2 linked regions of the Sulfuricurvum kujiense DSM 16994 genome follow. Each later gene encodes a partner of the first gene's protein in a complex. Links are inferred from orthologs where the notes say so. Each region holds a gene or a part of one and is shown on either strand. Other genes may lie near its edges. The genes, in order: carA and carB.

What was found.
Region 2: the proteins of carA (region 1) and carB are in contact, whole or in part, in a solved structure (PDB 1KEE), measured with the Escherichia coli proteins. The link is inferred for Sulfuricurvum kujiense DSM 16994 from one-to-one orthologs.

The regions. Positions count from the first base shown.
Region 1 is NC_014762.1:2,362,269-2,368,928, reverse strand. Bases 365-3,301 are described here. They hold carA (glutamine-hydrolyzing carbamoyl-phosphate synthase small subunit), read left to right. Parts: upstream 365-1,237; coding sequence 1,238-2,365; downstream 2,366-3,301. Other genes in these bases: ccoN (cytochrome-c oxidase, cbb3-type subunit I), read left to right, coding at 2,655-3,301; SULKU_RS11835 (DUF507 family protein), read left to right, coding at 687-1,238; SULKU_RS11840 (MotE family protein), read left to right, coding at 365-614. Also shown: SULKU_RS11845 (flagellar export protein FliJ), read left to right, coding at 1-90; more of SULKU_RS11840, read left to right, coding at 87-364; more of ccoN, read left to right, coding at 3,302-4,136; ccoO (cytochrome-c oxidase, cbb3-type subunit II), read left to right, coding at 4,151-4,843; SULKU_RS11815 (cytochrome c oxidase, cbb3-type, CcoQ subunit), read left to right, coding at 4,854-5,057; SULKU_RS11810 (c-type cytochrome), read left to right, coding at 5,067-5,996; SULKU_RS11805 (DUF4006 family protein), read left to right, coding at 6,008-6,214; SULKU_RS11800 (hypothetical protein), read left to right, coding at 6,336-6,660. UniProt on the Escherichia coli protein: Small subunit of the glutamine-dependent carbamoyl phosphate synthetase (CPSase).
Region 2 is NC_014762.1:1,846,457-1,853,929, forward strand. What follows is about bases 1,386-5,135. They hold carB (carbamoyl-phosphate synthase large subunit), read left to right. Parts: upstream 1,386-1,686; coding sequence 1,687-4,935; downstream 4,936-5,135. Other genes in these bases: mreC (rod shape-determining protein MreC), read left to right, coding at 1,386-1,620; SULKU_RS09260 (Sua5/YciO/YrdC/YwlC family protein), read left to right, coding at 4,940-5,135. Also shown: SULKU_RS09245 (rod shape-determining protein), read left to right, coding at 1-866; more of mreC, read left to right, coding at 859-1,385; more of SULKU_RS09260, read left to right, coding at 5,136-5,371; SULKU_RS09265 (Cj0371 family chemotaxis-regulating polar lipoprotein), read left to right, coding at 5,382-5,969; SULKU_RS09270 (glutathionylspermidine synthase family protein), read left to right, coding at 5,972-7,150; UTP--glucose-1-phosphate uridylyltransferase GalU, read left to right, coding at 7,299-7,473. UniProt on the Escherichia coli protein: Large subunit of the glutamine-dependent carbamoyl phosphate synthetase (CPSase).

The sequences.
Region 1 (6,660 bases):
ATGAAAGCCCGTCTCAAACATCTCAAAGCACAAGAGGCTAAAATGCTGGATGAAATCGGTACTATGATCTATAAAAAAGAGGAAGAATGAAACTAATTTGGAGCTTAGCAGTAGTGATGATCGGGGGGCTTTACGGTGCACCCGCAACAAAGTCGTATGAATGTACCAAGATTTTTGAAGACCGCAAAAATGAGCTGCTGGTCGAATTGGAGCGGATTGACGAGCAGAAACAGTCTCTCGATTCTCTAAAACGGGCAACGGAAGACCTTTTGCGCAAAAAAGAGGCGATGGTTCAGGGAAAAGACATGAAAGTCGATCAAAAACTCTCAGAGATCAGAGCCAAAGAAGAGTCGATTAAAAAAATGCTGGATGAAAATAAAAAAGTTTTGGAACAAATCAAACAGCTTAAATCCGATAAAGTCTCTCAAACATTCGCAAAAATGAAACCCGCTGCATCGGCACAAATCCTTTCTCAGATGCCCGCCTCCGATGCTGCAGATATTATGAGTACACTCAATAGCAAGGTCGTCGGGCAGATATTGGCGAAGATGGATCCGAAAAAAGGGTCGGAAATTACCGATAAATTGCGAAAACTGCCGGAGCCTCCTAAGTAAGACTCCGTTTCTCCTAAGCGATTTTAGAGGTATTTTAGAGTAAAATGCAGAAAATTTCACTCAGGGCTGGCAATGAAGGTTTCACTGACACACGTACCCCATATCGCGACGCGTATTGCTGTCGATCTCAGCCGAAGCGGCTTGGTTACTATGACCAAAGGTCTCGAGAGCACCGCAAAAGAGGCTGAAAAGGTTTTGGCCGCCAATATCAAAAAAGAGATCGCTTTGGAAGAGAAGGTCAAAGAGATCGTTAATGCCAATGAAGAGCAGATCGATTTTTATCTAGCCGATGAACGGCAACTCTTTTTTATGATCAAAAAGAAATTGGCACCGCAGTACGGCGTCGTCCTCTCGTACGAAGACCGTTATTCGGATATTGCGCATCAAATTCTTGATGAGTTGTACGAAGAAGATTTGATTAATTACGACGTGAGTGAAAACCGTATCAAAAATATTATTTACGATGCGATTACCGGCTCTATCGCCGATTCCAGCGAAATCGAAGCGGCGGTATTCCAAAAAATTAAAAGCTATAAACGAAACCTTATTCCGGGAACCGACGAATATGAAATCGTTTATGAAAAACTCTATAAAGATGAACTGCTCAGACGGGGGATGGCATAATGCGTGATGTTTGGATTTATCTCGAAAACGGTACTTACCTGAGTGCCAAAAGTTTCGGTGCCGATACAACGGCTGTCGGCGAAATTGTTTTCAATACCTCTATGAGCGGTTATCAAGAGATTATTACCGATCCTTCGTATGCGGGGCAATTCGTCACCTTCACGATGCCTGAAATCGGTAATGTCGGCGTTAATGAAGAGGACATGGAAAGCACATCAGCTCACTGTAAAGGGATCATCGTCCGACAGTATCAAAAAGAGTATTCGAATTTTCGTGCCGAAGAAGCGCTGCATACCTTTTTAGAAAAACACGGCATCATCGGTATTTGCGATATCGATACCCGTTTTATCACCAAAATGCTCCGAACTGAGGGGGCGATGATGATGATAGCTTCGACACAGGTAAGCGACAAAGAGGAGTTAAAGCAGCTTCTTGAAAAATCTCCGCGCATCGAAGAGATCAACTATATCGAAGAGGTAAGTACCAAAACGTCATATGTCCACCGCAACGGGATTTACGATCCGTTTAACTTCCGTTACAACGACGCGCCTGCTCCGAAAGCGCGTATCGCGGCAATCGATTTCGGGGTCAAACGCAATATTCTCAACGAGCTTACCGAAGCGGGATTGGAAGTGGAAGTATTGCCGAACACGTTCAATGCCGATGAGCTGATCGCACGATATGATGCCAAAGAGATTGACGGCGTATTCCTCTCCAACGGTCCGGGAGATCCGCTTGTATTGAAAAAAGAGCAAGAAGAGATTAAAAAACTGATAGAGCGCAAAATCCCGCTGTTCGGTATCTGTCTGGGGCACCAGCTCCTCAGCATCGCTCACGGCTATGATACCCACAAACTGAAATTCGGACATCACGGCGGAAATCATCCGGTTAAAAACGTAAAAACGGGAATGGTTGAAATTACCGCACAAAATCATAATTATAATGTTCCCGAATCGGTACGCGAAATCGCCGAAGTGACCCATATTAACCTTTTTGACAATACGATCGAAGGACTTCGATATAACAGCGGACACGTTTTCTCGGTTCAACACCATCCTGAATCTAGTCCGGGTCCAAAAGAGAGCCGTTACATATTTAGCGAGTTCCTTCAGCTTTTACAGCGCTAAATCCTCTACGGAGGATTAGCGATCCCCTTTTTTGACGAATAATCTATCGTAAAGTGTTACTTTTTTACCCCTCATTCTGTAAATAAACTTAAATTTATCGTTAAGTTTTCATATAGTGAAAAACATTTAATAATTTAAGATTCCCTAAATACTCGTATTGCTATCATTAGAGTGTCTAATAGCCTACTTTTGTTACAAAAGTGTTAAGGGCATCTTTGATTTCACAGGTTTGCGAAGTCAGAGGTGCCCTAATCGGCTCTTATGCTTTGAATCTTTAAGGAGGTCGTAAATGGATAATCGTCCATTGGAGTATGATTACACGGTTGCAAAGATGTTTATGCTTACAACGGTGTTACTCGGAATCGTCGGGATGCTTGTCGGCGTTATTTTAGCGTGGGAAATGGCATTTCCTGCCGTTAATACAATTGCGGGTTCAGGATTGGCAGAATATACAAACTTCAGCCGTCTACGTCCGCTGCACACCGATGCAGTAATTTTTGGATTTACCTTTAGCGGTATTTGGGCTACATGGTACTATGTTGGACAACGTGTTCTAAAAGTATCAATGGCGGAATCAAAATTCTTGATGTTCCTCGGTAAATTGCATTTTGCACTTTATCTACTAGTCGTTGTTGCAGTTGTAGGCTCATTGTTAATGGGGATTACAACATCAAAAGAGTATGCGGAATTTGAATGGCCGATCGATATCGCAGTTGTTGTGGTATGGGTTATTTGGGGTATGTCAATTTTCGGTTTGATCGGTATTCGCCGTGAAAAATCATTGTACATCTCTATCTGGTATTACATTGCTACATTCCTCGGTATCGCAATGTTGTATCTTTTCAACAACATGGAAATCCCAACCTATTTTGCGTCTGGCGGAATCGGTGCATGGTACCACTCTGTTTCAATGTACTCAGGAACCAATGATGCTCTTGTTCAATGGTGGTATGGACACAACGCGGTTGCGTTCGGATTTACTGTACCTATCGTTGCAATGATCTACTACTTCCTTCCGAAAGAATCGGGCCAAGCGGTTTATTCATATAAATTGTCTCTTCTTGCGTTCTGGGGGTTGATGTTTGTTTACCTTTGGGCTGGCGGACACCACTTGATCTATTCAACTGTACCGGATTGGATGCAAACAATGGGTTCTGTATTCTCGGTTGTATTGATCCTCCCATCATGGGGTTCTGCGATCAATATGCTTCTTACGATGAAGGGTGAATGGCAACAAGTTGCGAGCAGTCCGTTGATCAAATTCATGATCTTGGCTTCTACGTTCTACATGTTCTCAACTCTTGAAGGTCCGATCCAAGCGATTAAATCGGTTAATGCGTTGGCTCACTTTACAGACTGGATCGTCGGTCACGTACATGACGGTGTTCTCGGTTGGGTTGCGTTCATGATTATGGCAGCACTTTTCCACATGGCTCCTCGTGTATTCAAACGTGAGATTTATTCTAAATCGTTGATGAACACACAATTCTGGATCCAAACTCTTGGTGTTGTATTATATTTCACCTCTATGTGGATCGCCGGTATTACACAAGGTATGATGTGGCGTGCACACGATGAGTTCGGTAACCTTGCTTACTCATTCATCGATACGGTTGCCGTATTGCACCCTTACTTCACAATCCGTGCGGTTGGTGGTACATTGTATCTCGTAGGTATGTTCTTGTTCGCGTACAATATGTACAAAACAATGACAAGCTCTCGCCGTGTTGAAGAGAGTGAACTTCAAAACGCATCGCCTATGGGCGCATAATAAGGAGGGGAAAAATGTTTCACTGGTTAGAAAAACACCCGTTCTTTTTCGCGGTAGCGGTGTTCGTAACAATCGCGTTTGCAGGTCTTATCGAGATTTTGCCAAACTTCGCGCAAGCGTCTCAACCGGTTGTAGGGACTAAGCCTTACACGACGTTGGAACTTGCAGGTCGCCATGTTTACATCAAAAACAGCTGTAATGCATGTCACTCACAATTGATTCGTCCGTTTAAATCTGAAACTGACCGCTACGGTCACTACAGCTTGAGCGGCGAATATGCGTATGACCGTCCATTCCTTTGGGGCTCAAAACGTACCGGTCCGGATTTGATGCGTGTAGGTAACTACCGTACGACTGACTGGCATGAAAACCACATGAAAGATCCTGCAGCGGTTGTTCCAGGCTCAATTATGCCGGCTTACCCATGGATGTTCAAAAATACTGCTGATATCGATACGGCGTATGCAGAACAAGTAACGGTTAATAAAGTATTTGCAGTTCCATACAATGCAGAAATTCCAATGGCTGACGGTTCAAAAACGACCGTTGCTTTGGCAGCAACATTGGATGAAGCAAAAACTTCGGCTCTTGAAGAGGCAAAAGTTGTTGCGGCAGACATGAAGGACCAAGAAGTTAAAGATGCGGTTGCAGCGGGTCAAATCCCTGAAATCGTAGCGTTGATCGCGTATCTTAACAGCTTGAAATAAGGAAATTAGCGTGGATATTGGTACTCTTCAAGCGTATGCTTACTTCGGGTTTACGGCATTTTTGGTGGTGGTATTGTACTCGTACATTTATCACCTCTACAGTGCACAGAAAAAGGGGACACGCGATTATGAAAAGTACGGCAATATCGCGCTGAATGACGAGATCACCGATCAACCGGTCGAAGAGATCTCGAAAAACGATGAGATAAAGTAGGAGGCATAAATGAATAAGACAGTACTTGCTGCTATCATAGTTGTAATTGCAATGCTTGGCTTCACTTACGTTGCTGTCGGTGGTGCCGGCGGTATGGGTGGTGAAGGTGACTGGGTTAATAAACTCGCCGTTCTCGGTGCGGTTGTTCTAGTCATCGTTACGGCATTTGTAGTTACCAAATATGTTCGACAAATGCAATTTGACAAAGCAAGCGGTAAACTTGCGGATGAAAACTGGGATGGAATCGGGGAATATAAAAACGAGCTTCCTTTCGGATGGGCGGTTATTTTCCTCGGTTTGAATATTTGGGCAATCTGGTATTTCCTTGCGGGATATCCTGTAAACGCGTATTCACAAATCGGTGAATATAATGAAGAAGTTGCTGCGCACGATGCTAAATTTGAAGCGCAATACGCTAATATGGATGACACTGCTCTTAATGAGATGGGGCAATCCGTATTTATCGTTCAATGTGCTCCGTGTCACGGGCTTCAAGCGGACGGTATTGACGGTAAAGCAGCTAACTTGAATCACCGTTTGGATGAGAAATCAATCAAACATGTAATTCAAAACGGCTCAAATAACCAGCTTCTCGGTATGGAAATGCCGATGCCGGATCGTAACGGTCTCATGAACGCTAACACCGGTGCATTGATCACTGATGCTGAAATTGATGCGGTATCTAAGTATGTTGCCGGCGGAATGAAGGGGACAGAAGGTGCTGACGTATTTGCCGGAACATGTGCTGCTTGTCATGCTGCTGACGGTAAAGGTACCGATATGGTTGCTCCGAGTATCGTTGAGTTCAATCCTACGCTTATTGCGAATGTAATGAAACACGGTAAAAAAGGTGCGATCGGTCAAATGCCGGCATTCAATAACTTGACTGAAGTTCAGGTAAAAGCGCTTGGTGCTTATGTCACCGGCCTTAGCAAATAAGGAGAGTCATAATGGAAAATCGTAGTATTTTTGCATTGGACGGTATCACCGGTATGTTGATCGCAACCGTGTTGCTTCTCTCTATCCTCGCGGGTTTAACCGTGTGGGGATTGGGTGTTCAACAAGGTAGTGCGACTAATTTCTACCAAGTCGAAAATGAAAAAGACATCAAAATGATCAGCACCGAAAATGCTGCGCATCGTGTTGATGTTAAATAAGGGGTTTAATATGGCAAGTATCATGGATAAACTCATTACAATCACATTGGTGATTGGTGCGGCTATCACTTTGTGGGCAGTTGTAACACCGAACCACCTTTTCATCGGTTAAGGGTAGCTTTTGTTACTCTCGCGAGGGCTAGCGGCCCTCACCTTCTTATTCTCTTTGACATTCTCTCTCCATGCGGAATATTTATATAAAGATGATGTTGTTAACAACCCGAACTTTGCGGAACAGATAAATTCAATCGGTGCTGAACTAAAAGCCAAAACAGGTGTTTCACTCTATTTGGTAATGGTGCGTGATTTGGATGAAAACCAAAGTGTTGCCGATTTTGAAAAACAGTTGGTATCGGAAGTAGGCGAACCATCGGTTATTATGACGTTTGTAGAACTAAAACAGCAGATTGACATATTGGCCCGTCCCGTCTCTTTATATGAGCATT
Region 2 (7,473 bases), 520 kb from region 1 along the record:
AAGCTAAAGAGATGGTCGGAAAAACACCGGGCAATATTAAAGCGATCCGCCCGATGAGAGACGGAGTTATCGCCGATTTCGATATGACCGAAAAAATGATCCGAAAATTTATTGAAAAAGCGCACGGCCGTACGTCACTTATCAGCCCTCGTATCATTATCTGTATCCCGTACGGATTGACACAGGTTGAGCGTAAAGCGGTCCGTGAATCGGCTATGAGTGCCGGAGCACGCGAAGTGTATCTGATCGATGAGCCGATGGCGGCGGCAATCGGAGCGGGAATCGATATCCGCGAACCGAAAGGAAATATCATTGTCGATATCGGAGGGGGTACCACCGAAATCGGTGTTATTTCACTCGGAGGACTCGTTCTTTGCCGCTCCATCCGTGTTGCGGGAGATAAAATCGACCGTGCCATCATGGATTACATCAAACGCAAATACAACCTTTTGATCGGTGAGCGCATCGCCGAAGATATCAAAATCAATATCGGTACGGCAATGCCGTTGGCGCAAGAGCTGAAAATGATCATTAACGGGCGTGACCAGGTCGAAGGTCTTCTCACGTCTATCGAACTCACCAGCGAAGATGCCCGCGAAGCGATGCGCGAACCGCTAAAAGAGATTCTCGAAGCGCTCCGTGACGTCCTTGAAAACATGCCGCCGGATTTGGCAGGGGACATCGTCAATAACGGTGTAATCCTTACCGGAGGGGGAGCACTCATCCGTCAACTTGACAAATACCTCTCTGAAATCATCAAAATTCCGGTTTACGTCGCCGATGAGCCGCTATTGTGTGTTGCACGCGGAACCGGCCGTGCACTAGAAGAGATCGATCAACTCCACGAACTCTTCGATAATGAATAAACAATCTTTAACCGTTGCTGCACTGCTTACCCTTTTGGTAGGCGGAGCACTCTATTTTACCAACTTCTTGCAATCACCTATCATATGGCTTACCCATTCGATAAAATCATCGTATCTTAACAGCGTCGAACACATTCAGCATGCCATTGATGAACACTTCTACCAACAGGCTATGATCATCGATCTGCGCGACAAAAACCGCTATTACGAAAAAGAGTTGTTAAATCTTCATCAGGTTGCCGATGAATATCAAAAACTTCTGCTCGAGTACAACAGCACGTTTAAAACGATGCCGGATACTGCTCTGGTCCGTACCCTCTCTTACGTCCGTTTCGGCGACCCCCATCGTGTGTGGATCGAAATGGAGAATTTTGACCCTAAAAAGGTATACGGACTTTTGTACCGAGGTTATGCGGCAGGCATTGTCGTCTCTAAAAACAACCATCCTTTAGCGCTTCTAAACGGAGACGTCAAAAGCTCATACGCCGTCAATATCGGAGCCTCTATGGCACCGGGAATCGTTCGGGGAAATAACGGACGCCAATTGATCGTTGAGTTTATTCCGACATGGATTCCGATTGCCGTGGGAGATGAAGTACAGACATCCGGACTTGACCGTATCTTTATGTCGGGTCTTAAAGTCGGAAAAGTCGTTTCGTTCACAAAAGCCAGCGGCTATCAAAGTGCCGTCATCGAACCTTATTTTTACGGCAAAAACCCCGCCTATTTTCATGTTATAACGAAGGTGAGATAAACGTTGTAATCGGATTTTAAGTGCTTCTCGTCTATAATAATAAAATTTTTATGACGAGGGGTCTCAATGCCAAAACGCGACGACATCAAAACGATATTACTCATCGGATCAGGCCCGATCGTCATCGGTCAAGCCTGTGAATTTGACTACTCAGGAACACAAGCGGTTAAAACGCTCAAAGAGCTTGGCTACCGTGTAGTTTTGATTAACTCGAATCCGGCAACGATTATGACCGACCCCGAATTTGCCGATCGAACCTACATCGAACCGATCAAGCCCGAAATCATCGCCGAAATCATCAAAAAAGAGAAAGTAGACGCCATCTTGCCTACTATGGGGGGACAAACCGCCCTTAACGCCGCGATGAAAATGCATGAACTCGGAATGCTCGAGGGGATTGAATTTCTCGGTGCCAATCCGAGTGCCATTAAAAAAGGGGAAGACCGTCAGGCTTTCAAAGAGTGTATGGTTAAAATCGGAATGGACCTTCCGATCTCCCGTTACGCTTATAATATGGATGAAGCGATGGCAGCGGCCGAAGCGATCGGATTCCCGATCATCATCCGTGCATCGTATACCCTTGCCGGAGGAGGAAGCGGTGTCGCTTACAATATCGATGAGTTCAAACTTCTCGCTCAACGCGGGCTTGACGAATCTCCGATTACCGAAATCCTGATCGAAGAGTCGCTTCTGGGATGGAAAGAGTACGAGATGGAGGTCATCCGTGATAGAAACGATAACTGTATCATCGTCTGCTCCATCGAAAACTTCGATCCTATGGGTGTCCATACGGGAGATTCTATCACCGTTGCCCCTGCCCTCACCCTCACAGACAAAGAGTATCAACGTATGCGTGACGCATCGTTTGCAATCTTGCGAGAAATCGGCGTCGATACCGGAGGATCAAACGTACAGTTTTCCGTCAATCCGAAAACAGGACGTATGATCGTTATCGAGATGAACCCGCGAGTATCGCGTTCATCGGCATTGGCTTCCAAAGCGACCGGCTACCCGATCGCCAAAGTGGCAACGTTGCTTGCGGTAGGTTTTACCCTCGATGAAATCACCAACGACATTACCGGAACTCCTGCGGCGTTTGAACCGGTTATCGACTACATCGTGACCAAAGTGCCGCGCTTTACGTTTGAAAAATTCCCGGAAGCGGAATCAACCCTCACCACCAGCATGAAATCGGTCGGTGAAGCGATGGCGATCGGAAGAACGTTCAAAGAGTCCGTTCAAAAAGCGCTCTGTTCACTCGAAACAGGACTCAGCGGTTTTGACCCGATCGACGGCGATCTCGAATTCGTCAAACATGAAATTCGCCGTCCGAATGCGGAACGCATCCTCTACGTCGGACAAGGTTTCCGTATGGGTCTTTCGAAAGAGGAGATTTTCGAACTCTCTAAAATCGATCCGTGGTTCCTGACCCAAATCGAAGAGATTATCGCTCAGGAAAAAACGATCACTCTCGCGACACTCAGTGACGAAGCACAGCTTCGCCGCCTTAAAACCGAAGGGTTCTCCGATAAAAATATCGCCCGTCTGATCGGCGGCAACACAAAAGAAAACGATGTCTATAATGCCCGAAAAGCTCTCGGAATCGCATTCGAGTACAACGAAGTCGATACCTGTGCGGCAGAGTTCGGTTCTCTTACTCCGTATCTTTACTCAACAACCAATATCAGCCGCCTCGGACTTCAAGCACCGCGCCTTAGCGATAAGAAAAAAGTGATGATTCTCGGCGGCGGACCAAACCGTATCGGTCAGGGGATCGAGTTTGACTACTGCTGTGTTCACGCTTCATTCGCACTCAAAGAGATGGGAATCGAGACGATCATGGTCAACTGTAACCCGGAAACGGTCTCTACCGACTACGATACCTCTGACGTCCTTTATTTCGAACCGATCGATTTCGAACACGTCCGCTCCATCGTCGAAGCGGAACAGCCTGATGGGATCATCGTACACTTCGGGGGACAAACCCCTCTTAAACTGGCAAACGGCCTTCATGCCATCGGTGCTAAAATCGCAGGAACCTCGGCAGAAGTGATCGACTTGGCCGAAAACCGTGAAAAATTCTCGGCTTTCGTCATAGAACAAGGGTTGAAACAGCCTGAAAACGGTCTTTCAATGACCAAAGAGGGTGCATTCGAGATCGCAGAAAAGCTCGGTTATCCCGTACTAGTCCGCCCGTCATACGTTTTGGGCGGACGTGCAATGCGTATCGTTTATAACGAAGACGAACTTCGCACCTATATGGACGTTGCCGTATCGGTGAGCAACGACTCTCCGGTTCTTGTCGACAAATTCCTCGATCAAGCGGTTGAGCTCGATGTCGATGCGATATCGGACGGCAAAGAGGTTTACATCGGTTCGGTTATGCAGCATATCGAAGAGGCGGGAATCCACTCGGGTGACAGTGCGTGTTCGCTCCCTCCGGTAAGTCTCAGTGCCGAGATTCAAGCCCAAGTAGAGCAGCAAACGAAAAAAATCGCTTTGGGTCTCGGTGTTATCGGGCTCTTGAATATCCAATACGCAATCTACCAAAACGAAGTTTATTTGATCGAAGTCAACCCTCGCGCATCCCGTACCGTACCGTTTGTTTCTAAAGCAACCGGTATGCCGCTGGCCAAAGTCGCTACCCGCGTTATGCTCGGAGACAGCCTGCGAAGCGCACTTGCCTTCTATGATAACTACAATATCGTTATGGAAGCAGACGGACTATTGAAACCGCGTCTCAAAGGGCACGTTGCGATCAAAGAGGCGGTATTCCCGTTCAATAAACTCTACGGTGCCGATTTGGTTCTCTCTCCTGAGATGAAATCGACCGGTGAAGTTATGGGTATCAGCCAAAACTTCGGTGTCAGCTTCGCTAAAAGCCAGTTGGCTGCGGGGAATAAAATCCCGACATCGGGAACCTGCTTCCTCTCGTTCATCGAGATGGACAAAGTTCATGCTCCGGAAATCGCACGCGGATTGCATAATCACGGATTTAAACTCGTTGCGACGCGCGGCACCCAAAAAGTGATCGAAGATGCAGGAATCCCGTGTGAAGCGGTACTCAAAATTTCAGAGGGTCGTCCAAACATCGAAGACGTCATGAAAAACGGCGAGATATCGTTGGCGATCAATACCTCCGATAACAAAACATCGAAAAAAGACGCCGAACAGATCCGCCAAATCGTATTGCGTATGGGAACTCCGTATTTCACTACGCTCAGTGCGGCTCGCGCGGCAATCGAAGCGATGGGGCATATGCACGATGACAGTTGGATGGAACCTCACGCTCTTCAAGACTACCTGATTTCCTAAGCGGATGGAACAAGTCATCCTCGCACAAACCGACACTACCGTCGGTTTTCTCTCGCAGAGTCCGCAGCGGCTACAGCAGATCAAAATGCGGGACACCGCTAAACCTTTCTTAAAAGTCTATGCCGATTTCAAAATGCTTCGCAAGGACATCCGTATCCCGCCGATTCACAAACGTCGTGTACGCTACGCCCGAAAAACGACCTTTATCGTCAAAGATCAGGCATTCCGTTATGTGGATGAGCCGAATCACTCACGATTGATCAAAAAGTACGGTTGGCTTTATTCTACCTCTGCCAATGAGAGCGGAAAAAACTACGATGAAACCTTTTGCCAAGCATTCAGCGATCTGATTATTGAAGATTACCGAGGATTGAGCGAAAAAAGCGCCTCAAAAATATTTCGCTTAACACCCTCAAAAATAAAACAATTACGATAGGAGCCAATCTATGAAACATTTTATCTCAGCAAAACAAATTATGGTAGGAACAATGGGTCTTGCGGTACTGAGCGCCCTCAGCGGATGCCAAAGTGCCCCCGAAGAAAAACCGGCAGAACAAGCCGAAGGGCAAAATAAATTTCTGGTCGTTGAACAGCTCAGCAACGGAAAATACGTTATTGTTGAAGAGATGCCAACATCTGGGCCAAGCCGTGCGATTATCAAAGAGACAGATGAAAACGGTACGGTAACTGAGCGGGTAATGAGCGAAGCGGAGATGAAAGCACTCGCCGACCAAGAGTATAAAAAAATGGAAGAAGGAAAATCTGAACTCAACGCCGAACCTCAAGGTGAGGGGATGGGATTGGCCGGTACGATCCTCGCTGCAGCTGGGGGAGCATTGCTAGGCAATATGATCGGAAATGCGTTAATGAACAACAAAAATGTTCAAAGACACCAAGATACCTCTAATCGCTCAGCCTATCATCGTTCGGCTTCAGGGGGAAGCAACTCGGCGACTTCAAATAGCCAAAAGAAAAGTTTCTTCGGAAATTCCGCCTCTAAAAGTACAAGTTCTAGCAGCAGTTACGGAGGATGAATATGGTATCGCTTCAACCTATCAAACCTATCGATGACAAAACGCTGGAGCAATTCGGTTTTGCCTGGCATACCGACAACGATCAAAGCAAGTACATCGCCGACGAATTGGTCATCGTCAGTGACGCTGAAGCCGAAGCTTACTACGAAGCGGTCAATGAACTCTACGATATGTACGCAACGGCAGCACAGCATGTCATCGATAACAATCTTTTTTTCGATCTCGGCATTCCGTTTAATCTTATAGAACCGATCAAAAAAAGCTGGGAAAACGACGTTCACTGGCACCTTTACGGACGGTTTGATCTCGCAGGCGGAATCGGCGGTGCTCCGATCAAACTGATCGAATTTAATGCCGATACCCCGACGGCTCTTTTCGAAACCGCTATTTTGCAATGGGCATTATTAAAACATAACGGTATGGACGAAGAGCGCCAATTCAACACGGTTTATGAAGCGATCAGCGAAAACTTTCGCCGTCTCATTACCCTCTTTGACGATACGGAGAAATTCGAATCGCTCTATGAGGGGTGGAAAATACTGTTCAGTTCAATCAGCGGAAACATCGAAGAGGAACAAACGGTAAGACTTCTTCAGCAAATGGCGATCGATGCGGGATTTGAAACGGGATTTGAACCGCTCGGAGGGGTTAAGTTCGATGAAGAGGGGATTTATGACTCCAAGGACACACCGTATGAGTATTGGTTCAAACTCTTTCCGTGGGAAGATATCGCCATCGAAGAGCCTGAACTCTCTACCATGCTGACGAGTATTATGGAAAATCAGCGTGCGATTATACTCAATCCCGCCTATACCCTCCTCTTTCAATCCAAGGGGATGATGAAAATCCTCTGCGACCTTTTCCCGGATTCACCGTATCTGCTAAAAACCTCGTATGAACCACTCCAAGGGATCCAGCAGGTCGAGAAACGGATGTTCGGACGCGAAGGTGCCAATGTCCGTATTCTTGATGCTTCAGGCAATACTGTCGAAGCTAATGACGGCCCGTACGGCAACTTCAAACCTATTTATCAAGAATACGTCGAATTTCCGAAAGACACACACGGCAACAGCTATCAGGCGGGTGTTTTCTTCGCCTACGAAGCCTGCGGCTTAGGATTTAGACGCGGTGGCAAGATTCTGGGGAATATGTCCAAATTTGTCGGACACCTATTGCGATAATCTGTGCTAAATCCCTTTCTAACCGAATCTTTTCCTCATTTGAGGAAAGATTCCATGCTAACTCCGTCATATTCTTTCTTCGAACATTGGATGGAAGCATCCCGACAAACAATTGTGATAAAATATCGTTCATTATCAAGGAGTCTCAATGATCAAAAAGTGTCTTTTCCCTGCTGCCGGGTACGGTACCCGCTTTTTACCGGCAACCAAAGCGATGCCTAAAGAGATGCTCCCGGTCCTCACCAAGCCTTTAATCCAATACGGCGTTGAAGAGGCTGTAGAAGCGGGAATGCACACGATGGCCATCGTTACGGGACGGGGGA